4 regions of the Actinoplanes sp. L3-i22 genome follow, and region 1 is predicted to be linked to each of the others. Evidence: riboswitches for the same ligand, from Rfam matches in the RefSeq annotation. Region 1 holds a riboswitch; each other region holds the start of a gene.

Region 1 (7,546 bases):
GCCGCCGTAAAGCCAGGCCCACCAGCCGTACAGGCCGAGAATCACGTAGACCACCTGCAGGCCCATGTCCGCGTAGAGCCCGGCCGTGCCGAACACCACCATCAGCAGCAGGACGTTGAGAATGCCGAGCGGCCAGTTCAGGACGTGCTGCCGGATCAGCAACCAGACGTTGAGCAGACCGGTGACGAAGCCGAGGACCTCGGCCCAGGTGGTGCCGACCCCGAAGACGGTCAGCGCGGTGCTGTTCAACCAATCGATCACGGTGACAGCATCGCCGATCTTGCGACTATTCGGGGAGCAGCCGGTGCCCGGCCATCTCCAGCTCGCCCTCGTGCAGCAGGACGACCGGGGTGCGCAGCCCGGACGCATCGTCCTGGAGCAGGACCGCGTCGCCGTCGATCCGGTACGTCCCGTGCGGGCGCTTGCGCCGGCCGGCGACCTCCCCGGCGTACGTCCCGTCGGTCCGCAGCTGGAGCTTGACCGTCCCGTCCGGGCTGCGCCAGGCGCCGACCACGGCGGCGCTGGTCACCACGGACGGGCGCGACGGAGCCGCACCGAGGCCGTTCTCGGCGGCGCGGCCCATCGCGATCGCGAGCATCGCGGTGGCGTCCAGGACGGTGGTGTCGACGTGCGGAGGGCTGGAGTGCATGACCCTCTCGTTCGGCGCGCACGTCGGCCGGCGCCAGGAAACCCTGAGTTGCTTCTACGTAGCCGCACCGCTCTTCAGCGAGCCCAGCACCGCGGCCGCCAGCTTCTCCAGGTAGTCGTCGCTGACCGACTGCCTGGACACCGCGAGCCGCCAGTACAGCGGACCCAGGATCAGGTCGACCGCGACCTCCGGATCGGTGCCCTCGGGCAGCTCACCGCGCGCGATCGCCTGGCCGACCAGCTTCTCCCCCACCGACTGCTGGTGGATGCGCAGCACCCGTTGCAGCGTCTCGGCGATCTGCGGGTTCCGCGCGGCCTCGGCCATCAGGTCCGGGATGATCTGCGATGCGACCCGGTGCTGCAGCGCTCGGCTGACGATCATCATCAACAGGTCGAGATCGCTGGCGAAGCTGCCGGTATCGGGCACCGGCACCTTCCGTCCGGCGACATCGGTGATGATCTCGAGTACCATCTCCAGCTTGTTGCTCCACCGCCGGTAGATCGCCGTCTTGCCGACCCCGGCACGGCGGGCCACGGCCTCGATCGAGAGCCGGCCGTAACCGACCTCCGCGAGTTCGCTCATGACCGCGTTACGAATCGCCACGGTGATGTCATTTCGGAGCACCGCCGCTCCAGCCGGTGCGCGCTTCACTGTCGCCACGGGGTAACTATAGCGCTACGACGTAACGGTTGCGTTCCGCCGCCACGTCGGATACCTTTGCCTCGACGTCGATACGAACCCGTACCATCGGCGTCAGCGGACGCCTGTCATGCTTCTTGTTGTGCCAGACGGCGAAACACGGGAGTCCGCAGCCTCGTACCGGCAGACGAGATCGGAGCACCACCCCATGCCAGAGACAGCGGTTGCCGAAACCGCTCCTGCCACTCCCCTCAAGGAGTTGGCGCAGCGGCACGGCCTTGCCTCTTCCGGGCGACTTGCCAGCCCGTTGGAGTACGCCGGTCAGCTCTGGGGCTACCGGCACTTCATCACGGCCCACGCCAAGGCGAAGACCACCTCACAGCTCGGCAGCACGAACCTGGGCACGTTGTGGCAGGTCGTCACGCCGATCATGAACGCGCTGGTCTACTACATCATCTTCGGCGTCATCATCGGGACCGGTGCCGGCGCCGGCAACTTCATCGCGTACCTCTGCATCGGTGTTTTCGTCTTCGGATTCACCCAGCAGGTGGTGGGCCAGGGCGCGAACGCGATCACGGCGAACCTGGGCATCATCCGGGCGCTGCACTTCCCGCGGGGCAGCCTGCCACTGTCGGTCGCCCTCGTGGAGATCCGCAACTTCATCACCGCCATGTGCGTGCTGCTCGTCATCGTCCTGATGTCCGGCGAGCCGATCAACGTCGAGTGGCTGCTGATCCTCCCGGCGATGTTCCTGCTGGCCCTCTTCAACACCGGGCTGGCCCTGTTCTTCGCGCGGCTCGGCTCGAAGCTGCGGGACATCAAGCAGCTGATCCCGTTCATCATGCGTTTCTGGATGTACGGCTCGGCCGTCCTCTACCCGGTGACCCGCTTCACCGACCACCTGCACGGCTGGAAGCTTCACCTGATCGAGGCGAACCCGATGCTGGTCTTCATCGAGCTGTTCCGGCACTCGCTGATGGAGGACGTCAAGCTGGCCGGCACCCCCGGCCTGCTGTGGACCGAGGCCGTCATCTGGACCGCGATCGTGAGCGTCGGCGGCTTCCTCTACTTCTGGCGCGGAGAAAAGGTTTACGGCCGTGGCTGACATCGAACGCGAACCGACCGTCATCTGCGACGACGCCCACATCACGTACAAGATCGTCGGGGCGATCGGCGCGAACCAGACCAGCCCGCTCTCGGCTTTCAAGCGGCTGGTCACCAAGACCAACTCGGCCAATGTGCGCGAGGTGCACGCGGTCAAGGGCGTCAGCTTCGTGGCCTACAAGGGCGAGGCGATCGGCCTGATCGGCAGCAACGGCTCGGGCAAGTCGACCCTGCTGCGCGCGGTCGCCGGCCTGCTGCCGGTGTCCAAGGGCGCGATCTACGCGGCCGGCCAGCCGTCGCTGCTCGGCGTCAACGCCGCGCTGATGAACGACCTGCCCGGCGAGCGCAACGTCGAGCTCGGCTGCCTGGCCATGGGCATGTCGCCGGCCGACGTGAAGCAGAAGAAAGACGAGATCATCGCGTTCTCGGGCATCAACGAGCGCGGCGACTTCGCCTCGCTCCCGATGCGGACGTACTCGTCCGGCATGCAGGCCCGGCTGCGCTTCTCGATCGCCGCGGCCAAGAAGCACGACGTGCTGCTGATCGACGAGGCGCTCGGTACCGGTGACGCGAAGTTCCGCCGCCGCAGCGAGGAGCGGGTTCGCGAGCTGCGCGAGGAGGCCGGCACGGTGTTCCTGGTCAGCCACAGCGAGCAGTCGATCCGGGACACCTGCGAGCGGGTCATCTGGCTGGAGTCCGGCCTGATCCGCGGCGACGGGCCGACCGAGGAGATCCTCCAGCAGTACGAGGCGTACATGCAGAAGTAGGCATCGTCGAAAAAGAGCCCCGGGCCAGTGGCCCGGGGCTCTTTTTGTGGAGTCAACGGCTAGGTCACCGACAGATGTACGTGGTTCGTGTGGTCGGTCGACGGTGTCCCGCCGGCCCCGCTGTACGACTTCCACCCACTGCTCGGCAGCCAGATCCGTTTGAACCAGATCACGTAGAGCACGCCGAGCGTGTCCGAGTTGTGGATGAAGTAGTTCGCCAGGTTCGTGCCGTAGGTCTTGCTGGCACCGGTGGCCACCCCGCCGAAACCGCTCTTGTCGGCGGCGAAGTCACAGGCCCGGCCCTTCGGGTGCTCCCCGCTGTTCTGGTGCCGGAAGCAGGCGACGTACCGGGTGAAACCGGCCTTCTGCGCCTGCTTCATCGCGTACAGCAGACGCGGAGTGATGCAGCCGGTGGTGGTCGGGTCGTCCTCGGTGCACCCGCCGGAGAGGCTGCCGGACGGCTGGTCGGCGTTGGAACTGCTGCCGGAGGAGTCACCCGAGCCACCCGAGTCGGAGCCCTGGTTCGCGTCCTTCAGGGCCTGCTCGGCCTGGATCTTCTTCTTGGCCATCACGTTGACCTGACGCTGCTGCTCGATGATCGTCGCGTCGATCGCCGTCTTGGCCTTGCCCTGATTCTCCCGGGTGGTCCGCAGGTCGGAGATCGCCTGGTTCTGCCGCTCGGCCACGGTGGTCAGCAGCTGGGCGCGGTCCAGGAAGCCGGCCGAGGAGTCCGCGGTGAGCAGCGCGCTCAGCGGTCCGAGCCGGCCCATCGCGTACGCCTGCGCGGCGTACTTGTTGAGCGAGTCCTGCTGCGGACCGATCGCCGCGTCCAACTGCTTGAGGGCGGCGGCGAGCTTGGTCTGCTGCGTCTTGGACGTCTGCAACTTGGTCTTGGCGGTGACGTAACCCTTGGAGGCCTCGTCGAGTTTGTCGAGCAGGGACTTGGTACCGCCCTCACCGTCGTCACCGGACTCCCCGGGGGCGGCAAGGGGCCGGGGTGCCGCGGCCGCCGGTGTGCCGACACCGGCGATCCCGCTTGCGGCGACCAGCAGCGCGAGAACGGCCACCCATCGTCGCCGCGCAGTCACTTGCTGCACTGGCTGCTTCCTTCCGTCGGCCGCCGGCCGGGTTAGCTGACGGGTTCGGGACGAAGGAAATCCCTACCGCTGACGCGGATTCACCCCGGAAGAAATGTGGATCCCCGGCTCGCTGGTTGTTGCGATTAGGCGGCGGTTCCCGGGCGGGAACCGGAACCGACCATACCCACTCGATCGAGGAATCGACAGTTCTCACACTTATTGCAACGGCCCGGTCACGAGTCGTCACGCCATTACGGAACGTCGTCGGAAGGTAACGGCTTTGGTGGTTTTCCTGACCCTGATGCCGAGTGATATCTCAGGTAAACTGGCCGCCGGTCCTGCCAGGACGGCACCGCCCCCGAGTTGCCGGCAGGCCGCCGCCCAATCGTCGAAAGGCGAACCGGGGAACCAGGTAGTTGGGGTGAATCCGCATTACGCGGTAGGGATAGCTTCCGTCCCGAACCCGTCAGCTAACTCGGTCGGCGGTGACTAGGAAGGATTGTTGATGACCGCACGTCCCCGCCGGTGGCTGTTGCTTGCCCTGGCGCCGCTCGTGGCCACCACGATATTCGTGGCACCGGTCACGCCGGCACTCGCCGCTCCGAGCGGCACCTCGTCGACCCCTGCGGAGGGGGACGAGAGCGATGACCTCTCCGATCAGCTCGAGGCGACCAACCGGCGGTTCGTGAACGCCAAGGCCGCGGTCGCCACCTCGAAAAAGAACCAGAAGCTGCTGGCCACCCAGATCGCCGACGCCGAGAAGCGCCGTGACGCGCTGATCCCGGAGGTCAACGCGATCGCCCGCCAGCAGTACGAGTTCGGCACGCTGAACACGCTGAGCTTCCTTCTCCAGGCGAACAACTCGTCGGACTTCATCGAGAAGGCGGTCTCCCTGGAGGAGATCAACAAGCTGCACGACGCGAAGCTGAACGAGCTGAACACCGCTCTCACCACGATCACCGAGAGCAAGACCAAGCTGGACGCCGAGCTGAAGAACCAGACCACCCAGCTCACCATCCAGCAGAAGCAGCACGACTCGGCCGAGGGCCAGCTCGAGCTGCTCGGCGGCGGCACCGGCATCAACAAGACCATCACGAACGGCTTCGTCGACGCGGTCTCCAAGGTCGCGGCCCCGGCGCCGCGCAACTCCGACGGCGGCTTCTCCGCGGAGTCCTGCAACCAGGACGACCCGACGACCGACGGCTGCATCACCAAGCGGACTCTGCACCTCTACCAGGAGGTGAAGAAGGCCGGCTTCAACAGATTCGTCGGCTGCCATCGCAACGGCGGTCCGTTCGAGCATCCCAAGGGCCGGGCCTGCGACTGGTCACTGCAGAAGAGTGGCTTCTCGGTCGCGCACAACGACGACATGATGAGGTACGGGAACGACCTCACCGCGTTCCTGGTCCGGAACGCCGACCGGCTCGGAATATACTACGTGATCTGGTACAAACAGATCTGGTTCCCGGCGACCGGCAACTGGCACGCGTACCACGGTCCGAGTGACCACACCGACCACGTGCACGTGTCCCTGTTGTAGCGCCGCACCGAACATGAAAAAGCCCCCGGTCCTTCGCGGACCGGGGGCTTTCTCGTTGATACCGGAGAATCAGTGGTGCGGCGTGGCCCGCCGCACCGGCGCGCGGCCGGCCGGCTGGGTCGGCGCCGGGCCCACCGGGCCGGCCGACGGGATCGACATGGACACCGGGCGCACCTGGGTGACCTCGATCTCCTTGCCGTGGTGCAGCAGGGTGAGCCGCGCCGAGCCGCCCCCGTTGCGCAGGGAGTAGGTCACCTCGTCGGCGGTGACGTTGACCCGCAGGCGCAGGCCGTGCCAGAGCAGCGAGAAGTCCAGGTTGTTGATCCGGCTGGGCAGCCGCGGCGCGAACGACAGCTGGCCGTTGAAGTCCCGCATCCCGCCCAGGCCGGCGACCAGCGCGATCCACGAGCCGGCCAGCGACGCCACGTGCACGCCGTCCCGCGCGTTCTGGTGCAGGTCGTGCAGGTCCATCAGGGCGGCCTCGCCCAGATAGTCGTGGGCCAGCTCGAGGTGCCCGGTCTCGGCCGCCATCACGGCCTGGATGCAGGCGGAGAGCGACGAGTCCCGGACGGTCCGCGCGTCGTAGTACGCGAAGTTCCGGACCTTCTCCTCCGGGGTGAACGCGTCACCGCGGATGTACATCGCCATCACCAGGTCGGCCTGCTTGACCACCTGCTTGCGGTACAGATCGAAGTACGGGTAGTTCAGCAGCAGCGGGTAACCCTCCGGCGGGGTGTTCTCGAAGTCCCACTCCTGGAGCCGGGTGAAGCCCTCGCACTGCTGATGGACGCCGAGCTCCTTGTCGTACGGGATGTGCACGGCCGCCGCCGCGTCCCGCCAGGAGGCCGCCTCCTCGTCGTCGACCCCGAACCGGCGCGCCAGGTCCGGGTGCCGCTTGCAGGCGTCCACCGCGGTCATGAAGTTCTGCTGCGCCATCAGGTTCGTGTAGATGTTGTCGTTCACGATCGCGGTGTACTCGTCCGGCCCGGTGACGCCGTCGATGTGGAACCGCCCGTGCCGGTCGTGATGACCCAGCGAGCGCCACAGCCGCGCCGTCTCCACCAGCAGCTCCAGGCCGACCTCACGCTCGAAGTCGAGGTCGCCGGTGGCCTGCACGTACCGCCGGACCGCGTCGGCGATGTCCGCGGCGATGTGGAAGCCCGCGGTGCCGGCCGGCCAGTACCCGGAGCACTCCTGGCCACGGATGGTCCGCCACGGGAACGCGGCGCCCTGCAGCCCCAGCGTCTGGGCGCGCTCCCGGGCCAGGTCGAGCGTCGAGTGCCGCCAGCGCAGCACGTCCGCCGCCGCCGAGGGCTGGGTGTAGGTGAGCGCCGGGAGCACGAACGTCTCGGCGTCCCAGAACGTGTGGCCGTCGTACCCCGGCCCGGTCAGGCCCTTGGAGCCGATCGGGCGCTTCTCCGCCCGGGCGCCGGCCTGCAGCGTGTGGAACAGGCCGAACCGGACCGCCTGCTGCACCTCCGGGTCGCCCTCGACGCGGACGTCGGAGTGGTCCCAGAACGCGTCCAGGTACTCCCGCTGCTGCTGGACCAGGCCGTCCCAGCCGTCCAGGCGGGCGCTGGCCAGCGCCGCGCCGACCTGGTCCCGCAGGCCCGGCAGCGAGCGGACGCTGGACCAGCCGTAGGCCGCCAGCTTGACCACGCGCAGCTTCTGCCCCGGCTCCAGGCGGCAGGCCACCGTGGTACGCAGCCAGTCGCCGTGCCCCTCGGTGGTGATCGCGTGCCGGCCCGGCGTCTCCACCAGGTGCTCC
Region 2 (7,546 bases), 2.9 Mb from region 1:
GCACCGCCAGGGCAGGCGCCCGGCCGGCAGCAGCACCCGGCCGGTGAAGGACACCATGACCACCGCCACGACCAGGGCGATCGCCTGCGCGAACAGGCCCGCGAGACTCCACCAGGGGGCCGCCAGGCGCACCGCGAAGGTCAGCGGCACACCGACCGCGAGGCCGCGCTGCAACCCGGCCAGCACGCCGAGGATCGGCCACGCGAGGGCCTCGGCGCGCAGCCGGTCCGGATGGTCGGCGGCCAGCTCGCGAAGGCCGCGCATGGCCTCGCCGACGTGCAGGCGCTCCGCGTTGAGCAGGGCGATCAGCCAGCGGCCGCCGGGGTTCTCCGGATCCTCCGCCAGCGCGGCCCGGGTGGCCCGCGCGGCGGCCCGGCGGCGGCCGGAGACGCGCTCCACCTCGGCCAGGGTCAGCAGGCTGGGCACCGATCGCGCGTCGAGCGCCAGGGCCTCCCGGGCCGCGCCGCGGGCCCGCCGGAAATCCCGGCTCGCGGCGTGCGCCCGGGCCAGCACCCGGTGCACCTCGGGCTCGGCGGGGCGCAGGCGGGCGGCCTCACTCGCGGCCTGGATCGCTTCCGAACCGCGGGACAGGGCGATCAGATTCTCCGCACGCTCCGCGTGCGCACCGGCCGATCCGGGCCCCGCCTCGATCGCGGCCTCCGCGGCGGCCAGGCCGTCGGCGGGCCGCCCGTTCAGCCGCAGCACCGCGGCGAGCAGCGCGAGCAGGTCCGGATCACCCGGCCGGGTGAGCAGCCCGAGGCGCAGCTCCGCCTCGGCTTGGTCGAAACGTCTCAGTTCGGCGAGCAGTCGCGCGCGCGCCGCCGCCGTCACCGAGTCTTGCGCTTCTTGAGGTACGCGGCCAGGTCGTCGTATTCGCCGCTCTGGTTGGCGAACATGGCGACGTTGCGAGCGGTGGTGAACCAGGCGTCGGTGGACGGCCGCACCTCACGGACCGCGGCCAGCATGTCCGCCTGATTGATCATGCGGATCTCGCCGGTGTCGATCGAGTCGCGCATCGCGAACTCCGCGGCGGTCTCGCAGAGGTGCGCCAGGTCGGCACCGGAGTAGTTCTCCGTCACCGCGGCGACCGCGTCCAGGTCGACGCCCGCGACCGGCCGATCCCGCAGGTGGAACTCGATGATCGCGGCCCGCGCCGGGCCGTCCGGAGGCAGCACCAGGACGGTCCGGTCGAGCCGCCCGGGCCGCCGCAGCGCGTCGTCCACGTCCCACGGCGCGTTCGTCGCGGAGAGCACGAACACGCCCTCGTTGCCGCCCTGCACCCCGTCGAGCTCGGTCAGCAGCTGGTTGACCACGGTCCGCATCGAGGACGAGTGCAGCTGGCTGCGCTTGTGGCCGAGCGCGTCGATCTCGTCGAGGAACAGCACGCACGGCGCGTGCCGGCGGGCCGACTCGAACAGGTCGTGCAGGTTCCGCTCCGAGCTGCCGACCCACATCTGCAGCACGTCGGTGATGGACAGCGAGATGAACGCGGCGCCCATCTCGCCGGCGACCGCGCGGGCCAGGAACGTCTTGCCACAGCCGGGCGGGCCGTAGAGCAGCAGGCCGCCGCGCAGGCTCTTGCCGAACAGGCTGCGCAGCTTCGGGTTGCGCAGCGGGCCGAGGAAGGAGACCTCGAGCCGCTTCTTGACCTCGGCCATGCCACCGACGTCGGCGAGGGTGACGGTCGAGCGCTCGACGTCGAAGGCCCGGTCGTCGTGACCGGTCACCGGGTCGGGCTCGTCGCCGGCGCGGGCGAAGCGCGGCGGAACGACGTCGCCGAACTGCTGCTCCATCGCGGACCAGTCGAAGCCACCGGCCGGCGCCGGCGGAGCCGCCGGAGCCGGCGTGCCCGGCTCGGCGCCCTCGGCGACCGGCTCGGGAGCGGTGGCGGCCGACGGCGGGGCCAGTGCGGACGTCATCAGCCCCCGCGCGGCCGCGTTGCCCGGCTCCCGGCTCAGCACCTGGGCGGCGTGCTCGATCGCCTCGGCCCCGCGCCCGGCCGCGACCAGCAGCTCGGCCAGGTGCAGCCGCAACGTCAGGTCGTCGGGGCGGGCCAGCACCGCCGCGGTGAGACTGTCGATCAAGGCGTCGCTCATAGAACGCGATTATGCCCGCGCCACTCCCGCCCCGGCCGCTCGCCCTTTCAGCCATCGGTGAGCGTCCGGAAGAAGGTGATCACGTCGTCGGCGAACAGGTCCGGCACCTCCAGCGCGGCGAAGTGCCCGCCCCGCGGGAACTCGGTCCAGTGCCGGACGTCGTAGCGCTGCTCGGCGAACGGCCGGATCGACTGGGTGATGTCGCCCGGAAGGACGGCGACCCCGAGCGGGGCGGGGCAGCCCACCGGCACGTTCACCCCACTCTCCCGGACCAGTCGGGCGGCGGATCCGGCGGTCCGGTGGAACCAGTGATGGGCCACGTCGGCCAGGATGCGATCGTCCGGCACCGGGGTCGCCGGGTCGGACCAGCGGTCGAACTTGTCCGCCCAGAAGGCGAGCAGCCCGGCCGGCGAGTCGTTGAGCGCGTAGGCCGGGGTCTGCGGGCCGGTGGCGAACAGCAGCTGATGCGGGTGCCGATTCTTCGCCAGCTCCGTCGTGCGGGCGAGGCGGGCCTGGTCCCGCGGCGTGAGACCGTCCGGCAGGCCGACGGTGGGCAGGTAGTTGATGTGGACGCCGACCACGTTGCCCGGGGCGACGGCGGCCAGGTGCCGGGAGATCCCGGAGCCCCAGTCGCCACCCTGCGCGCCATATCGCGAATAGCCCAGCATGGCCATCAGCTCGGCCCAGGCCTCGGCGACGCGCTGCTGGCTCCAGCCGCGGCGGGTGGTGGGCCCGGAGAGCCCGAACCCCGGGATGGCCGGGACGACCACGTGGAAGTGCTCCGCGAGCCGCTGGACGACGTCGAGGAACTCGACCGTCGAGCCGGGCCAGCCGTGCGTGAGGATCAGCGGCAGGGCGGCCGGGTCGGAGTTGCGCAGGTGCATGAAGTAGACCCGGTCGCCGAAGATCTCCACGACGAACTGAGCGTACGAGTTGAGCTCCGCCTCGTGCCCACGCCAGTCGAACTTCTGCCACCGGTCGGCCAGCGCGCGCACCCGGGCCAGGGGAATGCCGTAGTCGTCGCCGGCGCCGGGCAGCTCGTCGGGCCAGCGGGTGCGGGCCAGCCGGTCGGTGAGGTCGTCGAGGTCGGCCTGCGGCAGGTTGATCCGGAATTCGTTCATGCGGCTAACGTTAGCCGCCCGAACGTTAGTTGGTCCAATGTTATCGTCGACACATGGACCACCTGCCCAGCTGGCTGCTCACCCAGACCGCCGCGCACGCCCACCGCCTGGTCGGCGACGGGTTCGCCGCGGTGAACGCACGGGGCTATCACCTCCGGCTGCTGACCTCACTGACCGTCGAGGGGCCGGCCAGCCAGGCCGACCTGGGCCGGCGCACCGGCATCCACCTGAGCGACCTGGTCGGCGCGCTCAACGAGTTGGAGTCGGGCGGCTTCGTGGCCCGCTCCCCCGACCCGGCCGACCGGCGGCGCAACATCATCACCGTCACCGACGCCGGCCGCTCCCGCGCGTGGGACCTGACCGTGCGCGCCGCCCAGGTGCAGGAGGAGCTGCTGGAGCCGCTGTCCCGGGCCGAGCGGGAGCAGCTGGTCGCGCTGCTCCGGCGGCTCCTCGATCACCATCGGACGGTGAGCCCGGCCACACCGGGCACCGACGCCGCCGCGAAAATGTCGTAGCCGGCGGGCAGGATCCCGGGTGTCCGATCGACGGGGAGGGACGACCGATGGGCAGGACGCCGGACCACACGATCAGGGAGCGCCGAGGCTCCGACGGCGGCGAGCGGGTGCGGGCCGAGGCGAGACGGCGGGCGTGCTCCACGCCGTACGGGAAAGGGGGTCGAAAGAATTGGGGTCGAAAAAGGCCGCCCCCGGCGAACCGGAAGCGGCCCTCTCGCCGTGAGTGCGGTCTAGCCCGGCCGGCGATAGCCGGCGATGGGACCGCGGTCGATCGTCGCCATCCGGACGAAGTCGCCCGTGTGCGGCGCGTGCACCACCATGCCACCACCGATGTAGATGGACACATGGTGCACGTCGGAGTAGTAGAAGACCAGGTCACCCGGCCTCAACTCGCTCCGGCTCACCGACTTCCCGGACGCCCACTGATCCTTCGTGTAGTGCTCGAGATGCACTCCGACAGCCGCCCACGCCGCTTTCGTCAGGCCGGAGCAGTCGTAACTGTTCGGGCCCTCGGAACCGAAGACATAGGGCTTCCCGACCAGGTCACACGCACGCTGAGCGGCACGGCCACCCTTGTCGTTCGTGTATTCGACCGGGCACGGGCCCGTCTTGTACGGCCCGTCGCTGGCTCCGGCCGCGCCGTATGCCTTGAGCCGCAGCTTCTGCAGGGAGGTGATCTCCTTCTCGATCGCCGACTTCTTCTGTTTGAGGTCGGTGTCCCGGGTGGAGATCTCGGTCGCCAGAGCGTCGACCTTCGCCTTGTCGGCGGCGTACTTGTCGCGGAGCTTGACGACGTCGCCGATCGATGCCTGGCGGTTGGCGGCCAGCTGCTCGAGAAGCGAGAGCTTCTCGGTCAGGTTGCTCGCGCTGCCGCCCAGGATCGCGCCGATGGCGGTCGGCGGACCCTGCATGTACGCGTCCGCGGCCATGCCGCGCACCTCACCAAGAGCCGCGTCGACCTGTTTCTGCAGCGGGGCGAGCGTCGTGTTCAGCTGCTTCTGCTGCTTCTGCAGCTTGAGCAGCTTCCCGTGCACGTCGTTGTAATCCTCGATGACGGGCTCGAGCTCGTTCCACTGCTTGTCGATCTGGGCTTCGACGCTGGACGGCGAAGGCGTGGCGTAGGCAACGACAGGTCCGGTGAGAACGATTCCGGCAGCGGTGACGGCGCAGAGCAGTCCACGCAGCACACCTCGCGCGCCTATCCGTTTCACGTAGGTGCGTTGTCCTTTCTTCCTGCTCGGCCGCCGACCGGGTTAGCTGACGGGTTCGGGCGGGAAGCGCGCCCGGCCACGATCGCTCGTGGCTGCACCCCGGGGAACCTGGGTCCCCGGCTCGCCTCGCGGCGATTAGGCGGTGGTTCGGCAGATCGGCCGGTTGGACGATGGGGGGCTGTCGAACCGGGGACCACCGTACTCGGATCATGCGGGCAAATGAAGCTTGCGTCCGCGAGGAAACTACCCGCACAGTCACCGGTACTCACAGTGAGCGAAACGGCCACGCATCCAGGGCTTGAGCTAGCCACGGCACGATCAGAATCACGGTGGGTAACACCAGCAGACCGATCGCGGCGACCCCGGCGACCACCGACAAACCGGTCGAACGGGGCGCCGGCCCGCCGAGCCGATCAAGTCGCCGGCGGCGGGATTCACCCGCCGGGTCGGCGGGCGCCTCCTCCGCCAGAGGGACGGCGTCGGCCAGCCGGGCCAGCGCGGCCCGCAGCGGGACCGGGCCCGTCCGGCGCCTCGCGGCGTCGTCCGACACCATCTCCAGCAACAGATGTACGGCGTCGAGCGGCGCCCGTGACCGCAGCGGCCGGGGCACCGCCTGATAGAACGCGGTGAACGACTCCATCACCAGCTCGTGCCGGTGCCGCAGGTGCGCCTGCTCGTGCGCGAGCACCGCGTCCACCTGCTCCCGGTCCAGGATCCGCAGCACCGCGTCACTGAGCACGACGCGCGGCTCCCGGCCGGGCACGCAGTAGGCCAGCGGCAGCGTCCCGTCCAGCACCCGGACCTCGGCCCCGCCCAGCTCCTGATGCCGTTCGGCGCGATCGAGCAGGTCGGCGAGCATCCGGTGCCGCTCGCGCCGGGCCCGGGCCCGCACCGACACCTTGATCAGCGAGATCAGCAGCCGGATCACGATGGTCGCGGCGACCGCCAGGGAGAACACCAGCGACGCGACCACCCACGGGTGATCCGCGCCGGCCGCCCGGGTCAGCTCCTCGGGGGCGGCCAGCACCACGCCGAGCGCGCAGAGCACCGCGGTGAGGGTGAGGGCCTGCCAGAGCAGCACGGCCGCGACCGGGGCACGGTCCACCCAGCGAGCGCCGGCCAGGATGCCCGGGGCGACCAGCGAAAGGGTCAGCCCGAGGGCTCCGAGAAGAAGAGCGGTCACGTCTCTTTCGGTGGGGAGTCCAGGGCGGCTTGGATCGCGCCGGGGGGCAGCTGACCGAGGAAGTATGCCAGCGCGGCGTCCTGATCGGGAGTGCCGTTGAGCGCGTCGAACATCAGGGCGGCGGTCATCTCCTCGCGGGACTGCGCGGGGGCGTACCGATAGGCGCGGTCCTCCATGGTTCGCACGACCAGTTTCTTCTTCGCGAGACGGTCGAGCACGGTCATCACCGTGGTGTATGCCAGATCACGGTCGGCGAGGATGCCGAGATAGACCTGCCGGACCGTCAAAGGGACATGCGAAGCCCACAACTGGTCCATGACCTCACGTTCGAGACCGCCAAGTGCCATGTGACCCATCCTACTAGGGCCAGTCGTACTACGTCTCGTAGTATCTACTACGAAGAGTCGTAGAGGGGGACACCCGGTGGACGTGCTCGACCTGACCCGGCTGCAGTTCGCGGTCGTGACGATCTATCACTACCTGTTCGTGCCGCTGTCGATCAGCCTGTCGGCGGCCGCGGCCGGCCTGCACCTGACCTGGATGCGCACCGGCTCGGAGAAGTTCCTGCACCTGACGAAGTTCGTCGGCAAGCTGCTGATCGTCACGTTCGCGGTCGGCGTGGTCACCGGCCTCGTGCAGGAGTTCCAGTTCGGGCTCGGCTGGAGCGCGTTCGCCAAGTTCTACGGCGACGTGTTCGGCCCGACCCTGGCGATCGAGGGGATGCTCGCGTTCTTCCTGGAGGCGACGTTCCTCGCGCTGTGGTACTTCGGGTGGGGACGTCTGCCCCGGAGGGTGCACGCGGCCACGATCGTGGTCGTCGCGGTCGGGACGCTGCTGTCGGCGTACATCATCCTGGCCGCCAATTCCTTCATGCAGAACCCGGTGGCCTACGCACTGGACCCGGCGACCGGCCGGGCCCATCTGACCAGCTTCGGGGAGCTGCTCACCAACGAGGTGGTGCTCGCGGCGTTCCCGCACACGATGGCCGGGGCGGCGATGGCCGGCGGCGGTCTGCTGCTCGCGATCGGCGTGTGGCGGGTCGCGGCCGACGGCGCCTTCCGGACGCTCGCCCGGCTCGGCGCGTGGCTGATGCTGATCGGCGGCGCGCTGACCGCGATCACCGGCGACCACCTGGGCAAGGTGATGACCGCGGTGCAGCCGATGAAGATGGCCGCCGCGGAGGCGCTCTACGCGACCACGACCGGGGCGCCGTTCTCGGTCTTCGCGATCGGCAAGCTCGGCCACGAGAAGCCGTTCCTCACCGTGGAGATCCCGCACCTGCTGTCCTTCCTGGGCACCGGCTCCTTCGGCGGGACCGTGCAGGGGATCGACGACCTGCAGGCGCAGTACTCCGCTCAGTACGGTCCGGGCAGCTACGTGCCGATGATCCCGGTGGCGTTCTGGACGTTCCGGCTGATGA
Region 3 (7,546 bases), 180 kb from region 1:
GCCGATCCCGCCCGCCGGCCCGGCCACGCCAGCGACCGCTCCCGGCAGCCGGATCCTGCCCGCCACCACCGACGGGCACTGGGCGACCTACAACGCCGAGCAGGCCGACCGCCCTGTCCGTGAGACCTGCCGCCGAGCGATGGACCTGGCCGGCCGGGGCGCCGGTCGGACGGCCGTCGACCTGGGTTGCGGCGCCGGCCGCGAGACCCGCGCCCTGCTCGACGACGGCTGGCGGGTCGTCGCCTACGACAGCGACCCGACGATGCTGGTCGCCGCCGACCGCGGCCACCCGGCGCTGACCGCCCACCTGCTCGGCTTCGAGCAGATCACCGAGCTCCCGCCGGCCGACCTGATCTACGCCGGCTACGCCCTGCCGTTCCAGGAGCCCGCGTCCTTCGATCGCGTGTGGACCCTGATCCGCGCGGCACTGCGCCCGGGCGGCCGGGTCGCCGTCGACGTCTTCGGCGTCCACGACGCCTGGTCCGCCACGCCGTGGATGACGTTCCTGACCGCCGCCGGGGCGCGGGCGCTGGCCGACGGCCTGACCATCGAGCACTGGCACGAGCAGGACGAGATCGGCCCGGCCTTCAGCGGTCCCAAGCACTGGCACGTGTTCGAGCTGATCGCCCGGCGCCCGGTCTGACCCGAGCCTTGCCGGCCGGCGCTCACGGTCGTACCGAAAGCGGCCCTTGATCTCCGTGAGGAGCAGCGGCCTTGGGCGGAACAGCGACCGTGAGCAAAAGCGGCCGGGGTCAGAGTCGGCGGGCGGTGATCTCGAGGCCGGCGGACCGGAGGCGGCTGACCAGCGCGTCGCCGATGGCGGTGGCCGGGGTCAGGACGCCGCCCTCGGACGGCGGCAGCGCCGCCCGGTCCAGCGCCAGGGCCAGCGCGGACTCGCCGAGCATCACCGAGGTCGCCGCGTAGCCCGGGTCGCCCTTGGCCCGCACCCGGGCGGTGTACCGCGCGCCGGACGTCGTCGTCGTGAAGATGTCCATGGTGAAGTGGCCCTCCTGCTGCGACTTCTCGCTCGGCCCGGTGCCCGGTTTCGGCAGGATCCGGTCCAGCAGGAAGCGGGTGGGCGGCACCGCGAGCCCGGCGAACAGCGCGCCCAGGCCCAGCTTCGTCCCGATCGCGATCACCGGGGACAGCGGTGACGCGCCGACGCTCATCGCCTCGCGGTACTTGAAGGTCCGCCCGTACGCCCAGGAGCGCAACGCGTTGCTGCGCCGGACCACCCGGGTGTTGTAGGACGCCATCACGAACGGCGCGAGCCGGCCGCGCAGCTTCGGGTCCACTTCGGAGGCCGGGAACGTGTCCAGGTCGCTCTGCCGGCCCACCTTCGGCTCGGCCTGGCGGTCCGGGCTCAGCGAGTACGGGCTTCCGGCCACCCGCCGCAGCGCCGGCTCCCGCTTCATCACGTCCACCTGGTTGCGCATCGAGTCGATGGTGCCGCCGCTGATCCCGCCGCGCAGGCTGGTGACGACGAGCGTGGTGTCGGTCAGCTCGCCCGCGCCGTCCGCGGCGATCAGCTGGTGCAGGACGTGCACGCCGAGGTCGGACGGGATGGAGTCGAAGCCGCACGAGTGCACGATCCGCGCACCGGTGCCGCGCGCGAGCTCGTGGTTCTGGTCGATGCTGTCCCGGGCGAACAGCACCTCACCGGTCAGGTCGACGTAGTCGGTGCCGGCCGCGGCGCAGGCGTGCACGAGCGGAAGGCCGAACTTCGCGTACGGCCCGACCGTGGTGATCACCACGCGGGTGCGCCCGGCCAGCGTGGCCAGCGCGTCCGGGTCGGCCGCGTCGGCGATCAGAATCGGCCAGTCCACGTTCAGCCGGGACTTCACCGCCGCCAGTTTCGCCGCTGAGCGCCCGGCCAGCGCGATCCGGGTGCCGGCCGGCGCGTGCCCGGCGAGATAGCGCGCCACCAGCACACCGACGAAGCCGGTGGCGCCGTAGATGACCACCTCGAAATCACGTGAACGATCGCTCATGATCGGTGATTGTGCACCCCGGACCGCACCTTAGGAAACTCATCGGTAACAACGGGTCGATCATGGCGGCGGTGGTTTCGTTTCGCCGGGGTGGCCCGGATGACCAGGGCCGCGATGTCGTCGTGATCGCTTCGGCCCAGCCAGTCGCCGGTCCGCTGCCCGATCCGCTCGGTCACCAGGGCGGCCGGCATGCCGGTGTACTCGCCCAGCAGGGTGACGAGACGGCGCAGGCCGAACGGCTCGCCGTACGGGCCGCCCTCGGCGTCGACGACCCCGTCGGTGTAGAGCACGCAGGCCTCTTCCGGGGCGAGCTGGATCGTCGCCTCGGCGAACGTCGCCGGGTGTTCGACGCCGAGCATCATGCCGCCGATGGGTACCGGGTCCACGGTTCCGGTCTGCCGCACGACCAGTGGTGGCGGGTGGCCGCCGGCGGCCAGTCGCAGCCGGGCACCCCCGTGCGGCAGCGCCTCGACGACGCCGACGATCAGGGTGGCGAACTGCGTCGCCTCGGTGGAGTGCGGGTCGAAGGTCGCCGCGTTCAGCAGGTTCAGCATGTCCAGGGGTTGTCCGTTGATCCGGCGCAGCACCTGGAGCGACTGTCGTAGCCGGTTGCCGGCCACCGCCGCCTCGACGCCCTTGCCGCAGACGTCGCCCAGGACGCAGAACACGCCGCCCTCGGTGCGCGGCTCGGCGTGCACGATGTCGCCACCGATGCGCAGCGCCTCGCGGGCCGGCCGGTACACGGACGCCAGCTCGAGACCGGCGACGTCGGGTATCGGCGCGGGCAGCAGCGCCGTGCGCAGAGTCTCGGCGACCTCGGCCTGCTCGCGGTAGAGCACGGCCGCCGTCACCGCGCGATTGACCGCGGTCCCGAACTCGGCCGCGACCGATCGGCCGGCCTCGGTGAAGGTCGCCTGATCGGGGTCGCGCAACAGCAGCAGCGCGCCCCGGCCCTGGTAGGAGTACGTCACCCGGACGATCACGCCGTGACCCTGGTGCTCGGCGCCGTCGGGCAGGGCCCATCGGCCGGGCGGGATGGGCCGGACCCGGGCGCCGCCGGAGTCGGTGAGGGTTGCCTGGATCCAGCCGGGCAGGTCGGCCTGAGCGACCGTGTTGTCCTGATCCGGTTTCGGGGCCGGCGCGCTCTCCTGACCTGCCGCCCACCACCGCGCCTCCTGCCGGTCGACGGCGAGGACGAGCACCGCCACCCGGGCCAGCTCGGGGAGGGCGAGGCGGACGGCGGCAGCGGCGGTGCGGTCGAGGTTCAGTGACCGGCCCAGCGTCCGGTACGCCGCGATGAGCAGATCCCGTCCCCGGTCGGGGCAGGCCGCACCGCCGGCCTCGACGGGCGCGTCGTCGTCGTGCTGGTTGCCGTTCATGGCGGTGTGCCGGACGGTCACCCGGTCGCGACCGCGAAGGTCAGCTGAACCCTGGTGCCGCCGGGGCCGGTGTCGATGTCGACCCGCTGGCAGATCTGGCCCACCAGCCACAGGCCGTAGAGGCCGATGTGGCCGGGGCGCGGGCGGGGGCGTTCGCCGCGGTAGCGGCGGGGAATGCCGCGGCCGCTGTCGCTGATGCTGAGGAACAGCAGGTTGCCGCGTCCGGCAGCGGTGATGTGGCCCGAGCCGCCGCCGTAACGTACCGCGTTGGTCATGATCTCGGTTGCCGCGAGCAGCAGGTTGTAGCGCTCCTGCCCGGACATCGCCAGGCCGTCGGCGTAGCCGGACAGCTGCCGCCGGATGTGTCCCATGTTGTCGCCGCCGAACGCCTCGTCGAGGACCTCGGCGAGCGGCGCGGCGCGCCCGCCCGAGGTGGCGAACTCCGGCGGGGCCGGGCCGCCGGTGCGTGAAAGGCGGGCGTCGTCCGGCGGGCGCAGGCCGAGGAACACGGTCAGGCCGGCCAGATGGAGGTGTCTCAGCACCTCGGGGGGAGTGCCGGCCACGTGGAACGTCTTGGCCGCGCGCCGCGCGCACCGGCGCACGAGCAGCAGCAGAGCGACTCCGGAGGAGTCCATTGAGGTGACTTCGGTCAGGTCGACGGCCACGTGCGTGCTCGGCTCGGCCTTCAACGCCTGTTCCAGATGCGTCAGCACGTCGGCGTGGCGCACCAGGACCAGTGATCCTGCGAGTACCAGACGAACCGTGCCCTCCGCGGTGACTACGACGTACGCGGGATGCTCCATGTGACGACCTTTGGTTGGTCGGTCTCTGGCTCGTCGGCTCAGGTCGGCTGGATGCCGCCCATCGTTCTCCGGGACGCGGCAGCCGACAAGGGACGACACCCATCAGAGCCCAATTCATGCACAATCCGCGCGAACTGCGCGTCCTCGTGGCCCGCGCACCCGGGTCGCGCCCACATCAGACAACAAAGCGGTGATGAGCCGTCATGCGGAGGATGACCGGTTCGGCGAGACGGGGCCCAGGCACGCCGAACCGCGCACCCACTCTTGCGTGTCCGGTCACAAACGGCGTTCCCCCGCACGGTTGACCACGTAGGTGGCAACCGGCGCCGCCACTGAAGAACTCGGGTTGTTATTCACACAAAGGAAGATCAAAGCGGCTAATTTGTGAGAACAAAGTCACCAGCCCCGCTTCCGGGCGTGGTCAGTCCGGAGAGGTGGTGGCTACCGTCGGCAGTCCGCAATTGCGGACACCGTGGCCGGAACGCCGAGTCCTGCCTGCTGGTCACGGTCAACAACACACAGGCATGGAGCGGGGGACCCACAAGTTCTCCGGCGCGCTCACGTTGAGCGCGCCTCGGGGTGAAGCCGCCTGACGGCGGCCGGGCTCCTCGGCCCGAACCCGACAGCTCACCTCGCAGGCGTGGAGGGAAAAACTTCATGCTTCACCTGAACAAGCGGGTTCGTCGTGCGGTCTCCCGGCGAGCCCAGTCTCCGCGCGCCCTGAAACGCGCGCTCGGCATCATGGTCGCCGGTCTCGCCGGTGCGGTCGGCATGCTGGCGGTCGAAGCCACACCCGCCAGCGCCGCCCCGGACGTGAACTGGGACGCCGTGGCCCGGTGCGAGTCCGGCGGCAACTGGCGGATCAACACCGGCAACGGCTATTACGGCGGGTTGCAGTTCAGCCGGTCCACGTGGCGTGCGCACGGGGGCGGGAAGTACGGCTCGACCGCCAACGTGGCCTCCAAGAGCGAGCAGATCACGGTCGCCGAACGGGTCCTGCGGAACCAGGGCATCGGTGCCTGGCCCACCTGCGGGCGTCGCGGGCTCACCAAGGCGCGGACCACCGCCGCGGTGAACCCCTACCGCCTGGCCTCCTACGACTCGCCGCTGAGGACGACCGGCACCTACGTCGTGAAGCGCGGCGACACCCTTTCCGCCATCGCCACGCGCTACCGCGTCAAGGGCGGCTGGAAGGCCCTTTACCGCGCCAACGCGAGCCGCCTGGGCAGCCCGAACCGGCTGACGGTCGGCCAGCGCCTGGCCTTGTAGGAGCAGCTCAGGGCCGGGCGAACTCCGGCTGATCGAGCACCCGCAGCCAGGTTCCGTCCGGCTGCCGGCGGACCACCTGCGCCCTCGCCCCGGCCCCGTCTCTCGGCGGCGTCGCGGTGAGGGCCAGGTCGCCGCTGATCAGCGTGGGCAGCGGCGGCTCGGGCTCGAAGCGGGGCATCCTCGGCAGCAGCTCGGCCCAGAGCTGCTGGATCGCCGCGCGCCCGACGGTCTGGCTGCCGGGCGGGTAGGCCATCACGGCGTCCTCCTCGTACAGCAGGGCGAGGCCCTCGGCATCCTTCGCGTTGGCGCGCTCGACGAAGAGGCGGGTCAGGTCTTCGGGCTGCTGTGCCTTCTCGCGTTCGCTCATGACTTCACCCTGCCCCTACCCGATCCACAAGTCCAACAGATGGTTCTTCTGGCTACTACAATTTCTACTCATGGATCTGCGGCAGCTGGAGTACTTCGTCGCGGTCGCCGAGACCGGCAGCTTCACCCGCGCCGCGGAGCGGGTGCACATCACCCAGTCCGGGGTGAGTGCGCAGGTCAAGGCGCTGGAGCACGAGCTCGGCGCGGAGCTTTTCGACCGCAGCGGCCGGACCGCGCGGCTCACCGACGCCGGTGCGGTCGCGCTGCGCCACGCCCGGGCCGCCCTCGACTCGACGCTCGACCTGCGGGACGCGATCGACGACGTCAAGGGGCTGATCCGGGGCCGGCTGACGATCGGCATGGTGATCGGCTGCGAGGTCGCGCCACTCTTCGACGCGCTCGCCGCCTTCCACCGCGACCATCCCGGCATCGAGCTGGAGCTGGCCGAGGCGAACTCGGACCACCTGGTCGCGGGCGTGCGCGCCGGCGCGTTCGACGTGGCGCTGGCGGGGCTGGCCGGGGCGCCGCCGGAACACCTCGCGTCGCAGGTGATCGTGAGCGAGCGGCTGGTGGCGCTGACCGCTCCCGGCAGCGAGCTCGCGGGGCGCGGCCGGGTCACGGTCGCGGGGCTCCGGTCGTACCAAATCGTCTGTCTGCCGCAAGGGACCGGCATCCGGGACGTGCTCGACCAGGCCGGGGTGGCGGATTCCGGCTTGCGACCGGAGGTCGCGCTCGTCGCCACCTCGCCGGACACCGTCGCCGGCCTGGCCCGCCGCGGCCTCGGGGTCGCGGTCCTCAGCGAGTCGATGGCGGCCGCGCATCCCGACCTGGTCGCCGTGCCGATCGACGGCATCGGGATCCCGGCGCTGCTCGCCCTGGTCTGGCCGGAGCGGACAAGTCCGGCACTGGCCGCGTTCCTCAAGCGGTGCCTGGCCGCGTTCGCCTGAAAATCAAGATCAAAATCCGCTTACGGTACGCCCGCAGCCCGCCCGGAACAGCGGAAAGGCCCCCGCCGCGCAGATCGCGACGAGGGCCTCCCGGTCCATCAGGTGTTACCGCGTGATCGTCCGGAAGTAGACCTTGGCGGCCGACGTGTTGCCGGCCTTGTCCACTCCCCAGTAGCTGATCCGCAGGCTGCCCTTCTTCACGCCGGAGATCCGGACGCTCCAGGTGCTCCCGCTCAGCGACGCGTTCAACACCTCGGCCTTGGCCAGGGCGGACGTCCGCGAGGACGCCTTGGTCCACTTGCCGTGGCTGTAGTAGTACCAGGACTTGCCGCGCTGCTCGGTCAGCTTGACCCGAACCGTGCGGACGCCGGTGCCGACGTCGGTGGCCTTACCGGTCACCTTCGACCAGGACGACGCCCGGTTCGCGCCGCTCGGCACCTTCAGGGTCACCTTGGGCGCCCAGGCGTCCTTGCTGACCTTGACCGAGCCGACGGTCACGGTGGTGCCGGCGCCGACGCCGTTCACCGGGGTGACCTTGACCGAGAACGTGCCGGTCTTCTTGTACGTGTGCGACACCGGCATGTTCACCGACGCCGTGGTGGTGTAACCGTCACCCCAGGCGACCTTGACCGAGGTGCCGTTCACGCCGCTCACCTTGAGGGTGACGGCCTGGGTGGCGTAGATCGAGACGCGGTCCAGGCTGTACTTGCCGGTCTGCGCGGCCGCCGTCACGCTGCCGGCGGTGATCGCCGCGGCCGCGTTGCCGGCCTTGTCGGTGATCGTCACGGTGA
Region 4 (7,546 bases), 5.3 Mb from region 1:
GAGGTGTTCTCGTCCTCGGCGAAGGCCGCCCGGGCCGCCGCCAGGATGGCGTCCCGATTCCTGCGCGCATCCGACCGGACCATGCAGCTTCTCGCAATCCGCAGCGTTAGTGGAGACCTCTCCGCAACGATAACGCGTGCTCACTCCCGGATCGGAAGGCCCGCCGCCCGGTAGATGTCGTCGATCAGCGACATGGTGACGACGGAATCCTGCGGCGGCGTGAGGTTCGCCGACCGGTTCCGGGTCGCTTCGTCAAAGGCTTTCAACTGATGGACGTACGTCGTGGAGCCGTCGATCCGCTCGCCCCGCTTCTGCCCGTCGGACGCCACCCGGAACCGGTGGAACACGTGCGGCATCGCATAGTTGTCGACCACCATCTCGCCGTGCTCGCCGACCACCTTGGCCCGCAGGCTGAACAGCGCCGACGACCACAGCGAGGCGCGGATCCGGCCCCGGGCGCCGTCGCCCAGCTCGAAGTCGGCGGTCATCGCCCGGTCGACCCGCGGGTCGCGCCGGGTGGTCAGCGCCCGGGCGGCGACGACCTTCGGCTCGCCGGGCGACAGCAGGCGCAGGCAGTGCACGGCGTAGCAGCCGGCGTCCATCAGCGCCCCGCCGGCCAGGTCGTAGTCGTACCGGATGTCGTCGAACTTCGGCAGCGGGAAGCACATCGACGTCTCGACGCTGCGGATCCGCCCCAGCTCGCCGCCGTGCGCGATCGCCCTCATCCGCGCCGCGAGCGGGTGATAGCGATAGTGGAACGCCTCCATCACGACCAGGCCGGTCCGCTCGGCGGCGGCCTGTACCTCGCGGGCCTGCGCCGCGTTCGCGGTCAGCGGCTTCTCGGCCAGCACGTGCTTGCCCGCCTCCAGCGCGGCCAGGATCCACCGCGCGTGCCGCCCGTTCGGCAGCGGGACGTAGACCGCGTGCAATGTCGGATCGGCCAGCAGTTCGGCGTAGCTGTCGTGGACCACCGGGATACGGTGCTCGGTGGCGAACTCGGCGGCCCGGCCACGGTCCCGGGCCGCGATCGCGGCGACCTCGACACCGTCCACCAGCCGAGCGGGCCGGATGAGCGCGGCCGGCGCGATCCGGGCCGCTCCGAGCACACCGATTCTCATGCGGCGCAGTCTATGTGGACCCGGAAGGACGGATGACCATGGCGTGGTGGTGGCAGACGCTGATCAGCGTCGGCGTGGCTCTGCTGGTCGTGTGGCTCGCGGCGCTGGTCGCCCTGCTGGTCGCCAAACCCGGGAAGGCGCAGCTCACCGAGGCGCTCCGGCTGCTGCCCGACCTGCTGCGACTGCTGACCCGCCTGGCCGGCGACCGGACCCTGCCGCGCGGGGTCCGGATCCGGCTCGGCCTGCTGCTCGCCTACCTGGCGATCCCGTTCGACCTGATCCCGGACTTCATCCCGGTGCTCGGCTACGCCGACGACGCGATCATCGTGGTCGCCGTGCTGCGCTCCACCGTGCGCCGCGCCGGGCTGGACGCCGTCCGCCGGAACTGGCCCGGCACCGAGGACGGTTTCGCCGCGCTCAGCCGCCTCACCGGACTCCGCGGGTGAGCGGCCGGGTCATCCTTACGGGTCGGCTCCCGGAGTGTCCCGCTTCACAGATCGACAACGGCCCTGCGTGACCGTCCATGAGCGGAGCGATTCCGCATAGTTCGCGTCTCCCGTGCAAATCGGACACCGTTTGGCCTTGTCGTCACTCAGGGTGACCGTCGCTACATAAGGGACGGCGCCGGAGGGCGGGCTATCAAGGAGGAGCGGCGGGCAACGGCTCACCGCTCGTGTCGATCCGGATCACGCCGAGCCCTGCCCCGATCCGGCCGCACGAACCGCACTGACCAGTCATCAGGCATTCGGGGGCGGGGACGGGGGAACCACACATCGGTCCGGAAGCGGACCTCGGGGTGAAGCCGCCATCGCGGCCGGGCAATCCTTCCCGCCCGAACCCGACAGCTAACCTCGCAGGCGTGCCGGAGGGACCGAGTCACCGTGCACGTTCGTACCTTCCACACGATCGCCCTGTCCGTGGGCTTCGGCCTGCTCACCGGCGGGCTCGGCGTCCCGCAGACCGCCGTCGCCGCCCCGGCGGCCGTCGCGGTCACCCGGGCCCTGCCCACGACCGGCCGGACCGTGGCCGCCAGGTCGCAACTGGCCGGGCTCCGGGTCGTCACCGAGGCGGCCCGGCACCGCGGCAAGCCCTACCTGTTCGGGGCGTCCGGGCCGAACCGCTTCGACTGCTCCGGCTTCACCATGTACGTCTACCGGAAGACCACCGGGAAGAGCCTGCCGCACAAGGCAGACCTGCAGCAGCGGTACGGCCGGGCGGTCAGCAGGTCCGCGGCCCGGCCCGGTGACCTGATCATCCTGCGCAACGGCTCGTACGGCTTCCACGCCGGCATCTACGCCGGCGGCGGCCAGATGTGGGCGGCGCCGCGGGCCGGCAAGACCATCACCAAGCAGAAGATCTGGACCAGCAACTACGTGGTCCGGCGCCTGACCTGACCGCTACTCCGGCTTCCGGCCGAGCAGCAGGGCGAACCGCAGATCGTCGGCCTCGACGGTGAGGTCGACGGTCTCCACGGTGAACCCGGCCGCCCGCAGGTCCCGCCGGACGGTCGGGACCGTGGTGGTGCGGTAGTACATGACGAAGGACGGCGCCACCACGGTATTGCGGACCACCATGGCCAGGTCGAACCCGAGACTCGTCCAGTAGGCCCGGGTGGTCCGCGCGGGCAGCTCGCCGAGCGCGACGCCGAACAGCCCGCCGGGCCGCAGCGCGCGGTACACCCCCTCGAACAGCGCCGGCCGCTCCGAGGGCAGGAAGTGCCCGAGCGCCCCGAACGTCACCGCCAGGTCGAAGCCGGCGGTGAACGGCAGCGCCCGCACGTCGGCCCGCACCAGCGTGGCGGACGGGACCGCGGCGCGCGCCTCGCCGAGCATCCCGGCGCTGAAGTCGACGCCGGTGATCCGCTCCCGGCACAGCCGGTCGAGGGCGGTCAGCCCGGCGCCGGTGCCGCAGCAGACGTCCAGCCCCCGGTCGAACGGCCCGAACTCGGCCAGCGCCCGGACGCTCGCCTCCAGGACCGGGTCCGGGGTACGGAACGGCGTGTGGTCGAACTTCGGAGCCAGGAAGTCGTAGCCGCGTTCGACCGAGGACAGCGCCTGGACACACAGTTCCCGCAGTGACGGCCCTTGAGGTGAGAACACCTGGCCGAGGCTACCTGCCGGCGGGCTGCGCCGACCGGCTGCCGGCGGCATCCCGGACGGCCGGCGAACGCCGGAAGGCCTGGGTGACCCGGGTCAGCCACTGCACCTCCTCGCGCATGCTGGCCGTCACGCCGTCGAAGTCGGTGGTGGCCGGCTCGGGCGCGGTCGCCGGCCCGCCGCGGTCGGCCCGGCTCAGGGCCCGCAACGACAGCGCGATCTCGACCGCCTCGACCGTGGCCGCCAGCTCGACGCCGTGCAGGCCCGCCCGCCCGGCGAGCTCGGTGGCCGTGGCGTGCGACTCGACTGTCCGGTACGGCCGCAGCAGGAGCAGCCCGTCGCGGATCTCCACCACCCGCCGGGTGAGCCGGAACCGGAGATCGCCGGGGAGCAGCCGGTCCGCCCAGCGGGTATACGGATGCAGCGCGATCTGTGGCTTGACCTCGTACAACGCCTCCCACAGCGGCCGCAGCGCCTGATACGACAGGTACGAGCCGACCCACTCGGCCGGCCGGTGCACGCCGACCGACCCGCCCCACGACGGCAGGGTCGACCCGATGCTGATCAGCAGCGCGCTGACGATCACCAGCGGCCGGGTGGCCTCGGACGTGGCCACGTCGAGATTGCGGTCGAGCACCAGCCCGGCGGCGAACCCGCCCAGCTTCACCACCGCGTACAGGCCGGAGAGGTAGGTGCCGCCGGTGACCATGAGCAGGCCCAGCCGCAGCAAGGGCGCGCTGCCCAGCCGGGTGAACCGGGCGGCCAGCCGGGCCACGTCCAGCGAGCCCAGCCCCAGGTAACCGACGTAGGCCAGGAACACCACCGCGCCGGACGGGTCGTCGCGGTAGCTGACCGGGTCCTGCGCGCGCAGCGCCGGATGCCCGGCCGGCCCGGTCACGGCGACCGCGGCGATCAGCACGGTCACCGCGAGCGCGACCAGCCCGACCCGCAGGCGGATGCGCCGGGTGGCCGACGCCGGATCGTCGATGCTGACCACGAAGCACTGGTAGCCGCAGGCGGCGATCATGGCCAGGACCGGGGCGACGGCCAGCGCCGTGGCCGACGACCCGAGCACCGCGTCGACCGCGGCCTCGCCGGGCGGCCACAGCAGCACCAGCGCCACGGCCAGCGCGAGCAGGCAGGTCACCAGCGAGTAGCCGGCCCGGACCGCCGTGGTCTCGGTCGCCCGGCGCAGCTGCCAGACCTTGTAGGCGGCGCTGCCGGCCACGAGCAGCGCGACGACGAGGAAGGCCACCGGCGCTCAGCCGCCCGCCGGCGGGTCGGCCAGAACCGACCGCAGCCGGCCCAGCAGACCCTCCGGGTCGTCCGGCGCGGGGATCCGGTAGTCGGCGATGCGGGCGCACACCAGGGTCGCGAACACCTCGGCCTCGTGCTCGTCACGATCGGCGAAGCCGGTCCGCAGCATCACCGCCGGGGCGGCGGCCGGGCTGGTCACCGCGCCCTCGTGGCCGAGCACCATGTGCCCGATCTCGTGGGCGATGATGTCGACGGTGTGCAGGGCGCTGGTGGCCGCGTCGAAGAGCACCAGGTCGGTGTCCTCGGTCTCCACCCACATGCCGCTGGGCCAGCCCGCGCCGGTCACCATCGGCGTCAGCAGCAGCGGCCGCCCGCGCCGGCGCTGGACCCGGTCCCGCACGTCGGCCAGGCTCAGCGGCCGGGACGGACGGTCGACGATGTCGAGTTGCGCGAGCACCTCGCGGCACCGCGCGCGCGTCTTCCTCCGCCGGAAACTGTCCACGTCGTCCGTCCTGATAGGTCAGCCGATCGCAAGCTTAGACATCCGGATCCGGTTTCTCCGAGGTGCGCCGCCGCCGGTCGGCCGCCAGGGCCTGCTCGACCAGCTCGGCGACCGCCGTAAGGCCCTCCGGGGACAGGTCCAGCGCGCGCAGCGCCAGCCGGCGGACCTGGGTGTTGTCCGCGAGGCGGGCGAGTTCGTCGGCCCCGGGCTCGGGATCCGGCTCGTCGAAGAAATACGCGATCGGCTTCCCGAAGTGGCGGGCCAGCGCGGCGAGCAGCTCGGTCGACGGGTGCCGCTTGGTCCCGTTGCGCAGCGCCGACAGGTAGGCCCCGCCCACCCGGATCTCCGGGTTGATCGCCTTGACGGCCGCGGCGACGTCCTCGTTGGTGTACCGCCGCCCGCCGCGCCCGGCCGGGCGGACCTCGTCGAACAGCCGGTTGAGGCGCTGCGCCAGATCGGGGGTGCCCGGAGTGTCCGCCATCGGGGAAGCCTCTCTGCCACGGAGACCGATTTCAACTGCTGGTTGAATCTATTCAGACAGTAGGTTTAGACTCACCAACCGTAAAGTTCAACTGCCAGTTGAGTCACCACGCCCGCCGCTCCGGTGCCGGCGTCCGCTGAACTCCTGGGCACCATGAACATGGCCGGATGCCACGGGGGCATCCGGCCATCACTACGTTAGGGCGTCCGTCCAGCCACGGGGGGAGCCGGACGGACGCCGCCTTATTGTGATTCCTCGATCTTTGTCCGTCAATGCCCCCCGCAGAATCGCCCCTCGGCGACCAGCCGCGCGAGGCCGGTCCGCCTTCAGGCTGCGGCCGCGACAATCAGGTCCGTCGTCGGCGAAGAGCGACTGAGCGGTACGGCATGAGTCGAGTCCACCTCGGTCACCGTCGAGCCGGCCCGCGCGGCCATGAACCGCTGCAGCTCAGCCGGGATCGAGACGTCCCGCGTACCGATCAGCGCCCAGGACGGCAGCGAGCGCCAGGTCGCCGCCCCACTGAGCTTCTCCCCGAGCGCCGCCGGATCGATCGGATGCTGAGCAGCAGCAAGCACCGCGACCGTCTCCTCGTCGAGGTCGGCCGCATACACCTCGCCGAACCGCTCCGGGCGCAGGTAGAGGGCGGTGCCACCCGGGTACGGCCGGGTCAGCGTGTTCTCCGGGGTGAGCCGGCTGCCGGGCAGCCGGGCGTTGAGCTCCCCCGCGGTCTCGTCCTGGTCCTGCTGGAACGCGGTGACGAAGACCAGCGCGCGGACCGCCGGGGTCAGCGCCGCCGGGTCGGAGATCACCGAGCCGCCGTACGAGTGCCCGGCCACGACGATCGGCCCGTCGATCGTCGCCAGGAAGCTCCGCAGGTGAGCCGCGTCGCCGGCGAGCGACCGCAGCGGCAGCACCGGGGCGTACCCGGTGAAGCCCCGCAGCCGCAGGTCGGCGAGGACGCCGTGCCAGATGTCCGGGCCGGTCAGAGCGCCGTGAACGAGGACCACAGTGGGCTGTGCAGATGTCATGCCAGGAATTCTGCGAGCCCGCGGCGCCGACCGGCAGTGGCAGGAATGACATCCGGCGATAGCATCGTGCCATGGATCGTCATCGCATCGCGGTACTGCTCGCCGAGCAGGTCCTGCCGCTGGACTTCGCCATCCCGATGCACGTCTTCGCCCGCGAGGCGCCGGAGTTCTACCAGGTCGGCACCGCGACCGTCGACGGGAGCCCGATCGGGGTGGCCGGCGGCCTGAGCCTCGTTCCGGACGGTGACCTGCGGCTGCTGCGCGGCGCCGGCACGGTGATCGTGCCCGGATACGCCGAGGCCGCGGTCCGCCCGTTCGATCCGCGGGCGCTCGACGCCCTGCGCGCGGCGGCGGCCGGCGGCGCCCGGATGATCTCGGTCTGCTCGGGGACGTTCGCGCTGGCCCAGGCCGGGTTGCTCACCGGGTTGACGGTCACCACGCACTGGTCGCTCTGCGACGAGCTGGCCCGCCAGTTCCCGGCGGTCACCGTCGACCAGGCCGCGCTGTTCGTCGACAACGGGGCGGTGCTCACCTCGGGCGGCGTCACCGCGGGTGTCGACCTGTGCCTGCACGTGCTCCGCAAGGACCTCGGCCCGGCCGTCGCCAACCACGTGGCCCGGCGGATCGTGGCCGCCCCGCGCCGCGACGGCGAACAGACGCAGTACGTGGAGGCGGCACCGGTCCCGCCGGGCGACGACGCGATCGCCGCCGCCCAGCAGTGGATGCTCGCCGTGCTCGACCGGCCGATCACCGTCGCCCAGATGGCCGAGCGGGCGAACCTGTCACCGCGGCAGTTCTACCGCCGCTTCCAGGAGCGCACCTCGGCGACGCCGCTGGCGTGGCTGCACACGCAGCGCATCGCCCGGACCAAGGAGCTGCTGGAGACGACGACGATGCCGGTCGAGGAGATCGCCGGCCGGGTGGGCCTGGGCACGCCCGCGAACCTGCGCACCCACTTCCGCCGAGCCACCAGCATCTCCCCGTCCCGGCACCGACACCTGTTCAGCTGACGCCCATTCCCCCGTCCGCCTCCCCCGCCAGTTCCCCCGTTAGCTTCCGCCGTC

What was found. Region 1 has a riboswitch for cyclic di-AMP ahead of L3i22_RS01780 (hypothetical protein). Riboswitches for the same ligand answer to the same signal wherever they lie in the genome.
Region 2: linked by a shared signal. The riboswitch ahead of L3i22_RS14410 (C40 family peptidase) and the one ahead of L3i22_RS01780 (hypothetical protein) in region 1 are both predicted to bind cyclic di-AMP.
Region 3: linked by a shared signal. The riboswitch ahead of L3i22_RS02615 (transglycosylase family protein) and the one ahead of L3i22_RS01780 (hypothetical protein) in region 1 are both predicted to bind cyclic di-AMP.
Region 4: linked by a shared signal. The riboswitch ahead of L3i22_RS25335 (C40 family peptidase) and the one ahead of L3i22_RS01780 (hypothetical protein) in region 1 are both predicted to bind cyclic di-AMP.

The regions. Positions count from the first base shown of each region.
Region 1 covers NZ_AP024745.1:384,694-392,239, reverse strand. The annotation lists gene pnuC (nicotinamide riboside transporter PnuC) at 1-261, opposite strand, end outside; gene L3i22_RS01805 (Atu4866 domain-containing protein) at 287-649, opposite strand; gene L3i22_RS01800 (TetR/AcrR family transcriptional regulator) at 704-1,309, opposite strand; gene L3i22_RS01795 (ABC transporter permease) at 1,497-2,393, shown strand; gene L3i22_RS01790 (ABC transporter ATP-binding protein) at 2,386-3,159, shown strand; gene L3i22_RS01785 (hypothetical protein) at 3,219-4,256, opposite strand; cyclic di-AMP (ydaO/yuaA leader) riboswitch at 4,262-4,398, opposite strand; cyclic di-AMP (ydaO/yuaA leader) riboswitch at 4,607-4,740, shown strand; gene L3i22_RS01780 (hypothetical protein) at 4,744-5,778, shown strand; gene L3i22_RS01775 (glycoside hydrolase family 65 protein) at 5,848-7,546, opposite strand, start outside.
Region 2 covers NZ_AP024745.1:3,252,177-3,259,722, reverse strand. The annotation lists gene L3i22_RS14430 (M48 family metallopeptidase) at 1-831, opposite strand, end outside; gene L3i22_RS14425 (AAA family ATPase) at 828-2,096, opposite strand; gene L3i22_RS14420 (epoxide hydrolase family protein) at 2,144-3,217, opposite strand; gene L3i22_RS14415 (MarR family winged helix-turn-helix transcriptional regulator) at 3,271-3,732, shown strand; gene L3i22_RS14410 (C40 family peptidase) at 3,963-4,943, opposite strand; cyclic di-AMP (ydaO/yuaA leader) riboswitch at 4,960-5,095, opposite strand; gene L3i22_RS14405 (M56 family metallopeptidase) at 5,209-6,126, opposite strand; gene L3i22_RS14400 (BlaI/MecI/CopY family transcriptional regulator) at 6,123-6,473, opposite strand; gene L3i22_RS14395 (cytochrome ubiquinol oxidase subunit I) at 6,550-7,546, shown strand, end outside.
Region 3 covers NZ_AP024745.1:563,063-570,608, reverse strand. The annotation lists gene L3i22_RS02635 (trans-aconitate 2-methyltransferase) at 1-643, shown strand, start outside; gene L3i22_RS02630 (trans-acting enoyl reductase family protein) at 753-1,991, opposite strand; gene L3i22_RS02625 (PP2C family protein-serine/threonine phosphatase) at 1,988-3,391, opposite strand; gene L3i22_RS02620 (STAS domain-containing protein) at 3,388-4,173, opposite strand; cyclic di-AMP (ydaO/yuaA leader) riboswitch at 4,646-4,829, shown strand; gene L3i22_RS02615 (transglycosylase family protein) at 4,831-5,442, shown strand; gene L3i22_RS02610 (nuclear transport factor 2 family protein) at 5,450-5,809, opposite strand; gene L3i22_RS02605 (LysR family transcriptional regulator) at 5,880-6,755, shown strand; gene L3i22_RS02600 (ExeM/NucH family extracellular endonuclease) at 6,861-7,546, opposite strand, start outside.
Region 4 covers NZ_AP024745.1:5,683,509-5,691,054, reverse strand. The annotation lists gene L3i22_RS25350 (TetR/AcrR family transcriptional regulator) at 1-83, opposite strand, end outside; gene L3i22_RS25345 (Gfo/Idh/MocA family protein) at 141-1,118, opposite strand; gene L3i22_RS25340 (YkvA family protein) at 1,151-1,564, shown strand; cyclic di-AMP (ydaO/yuaA leader) riboswitch at 1,844-1,993, shown strand; gene L3i22_RS25335 (C40 family peptidase) at 2,000-2,512, shown strand; gene L3i22_RS25330 (class I SAM-dependent methyltransferase) at 2,516-3,217, opposite strand; gene L3i22_RS25325 (MAB_1171c family putative transporter) at 3,228-4,469, opposite strand; gene L3i22_RS25320 (hypothetical protein) at 4,476-4,928, opposite strand; gene L3i22_RS25315 (helix-turn-helix transcriptional regulator) at 5,008-5,454, opposite strand; gene L3i22_RS25310 (alpha/beta fold hydrolase) at 5,781-6,482, opposite strand; gene L3i22_RS25305 (GlxA family transcriptional regulator) at 6,554-7,492, shown strand.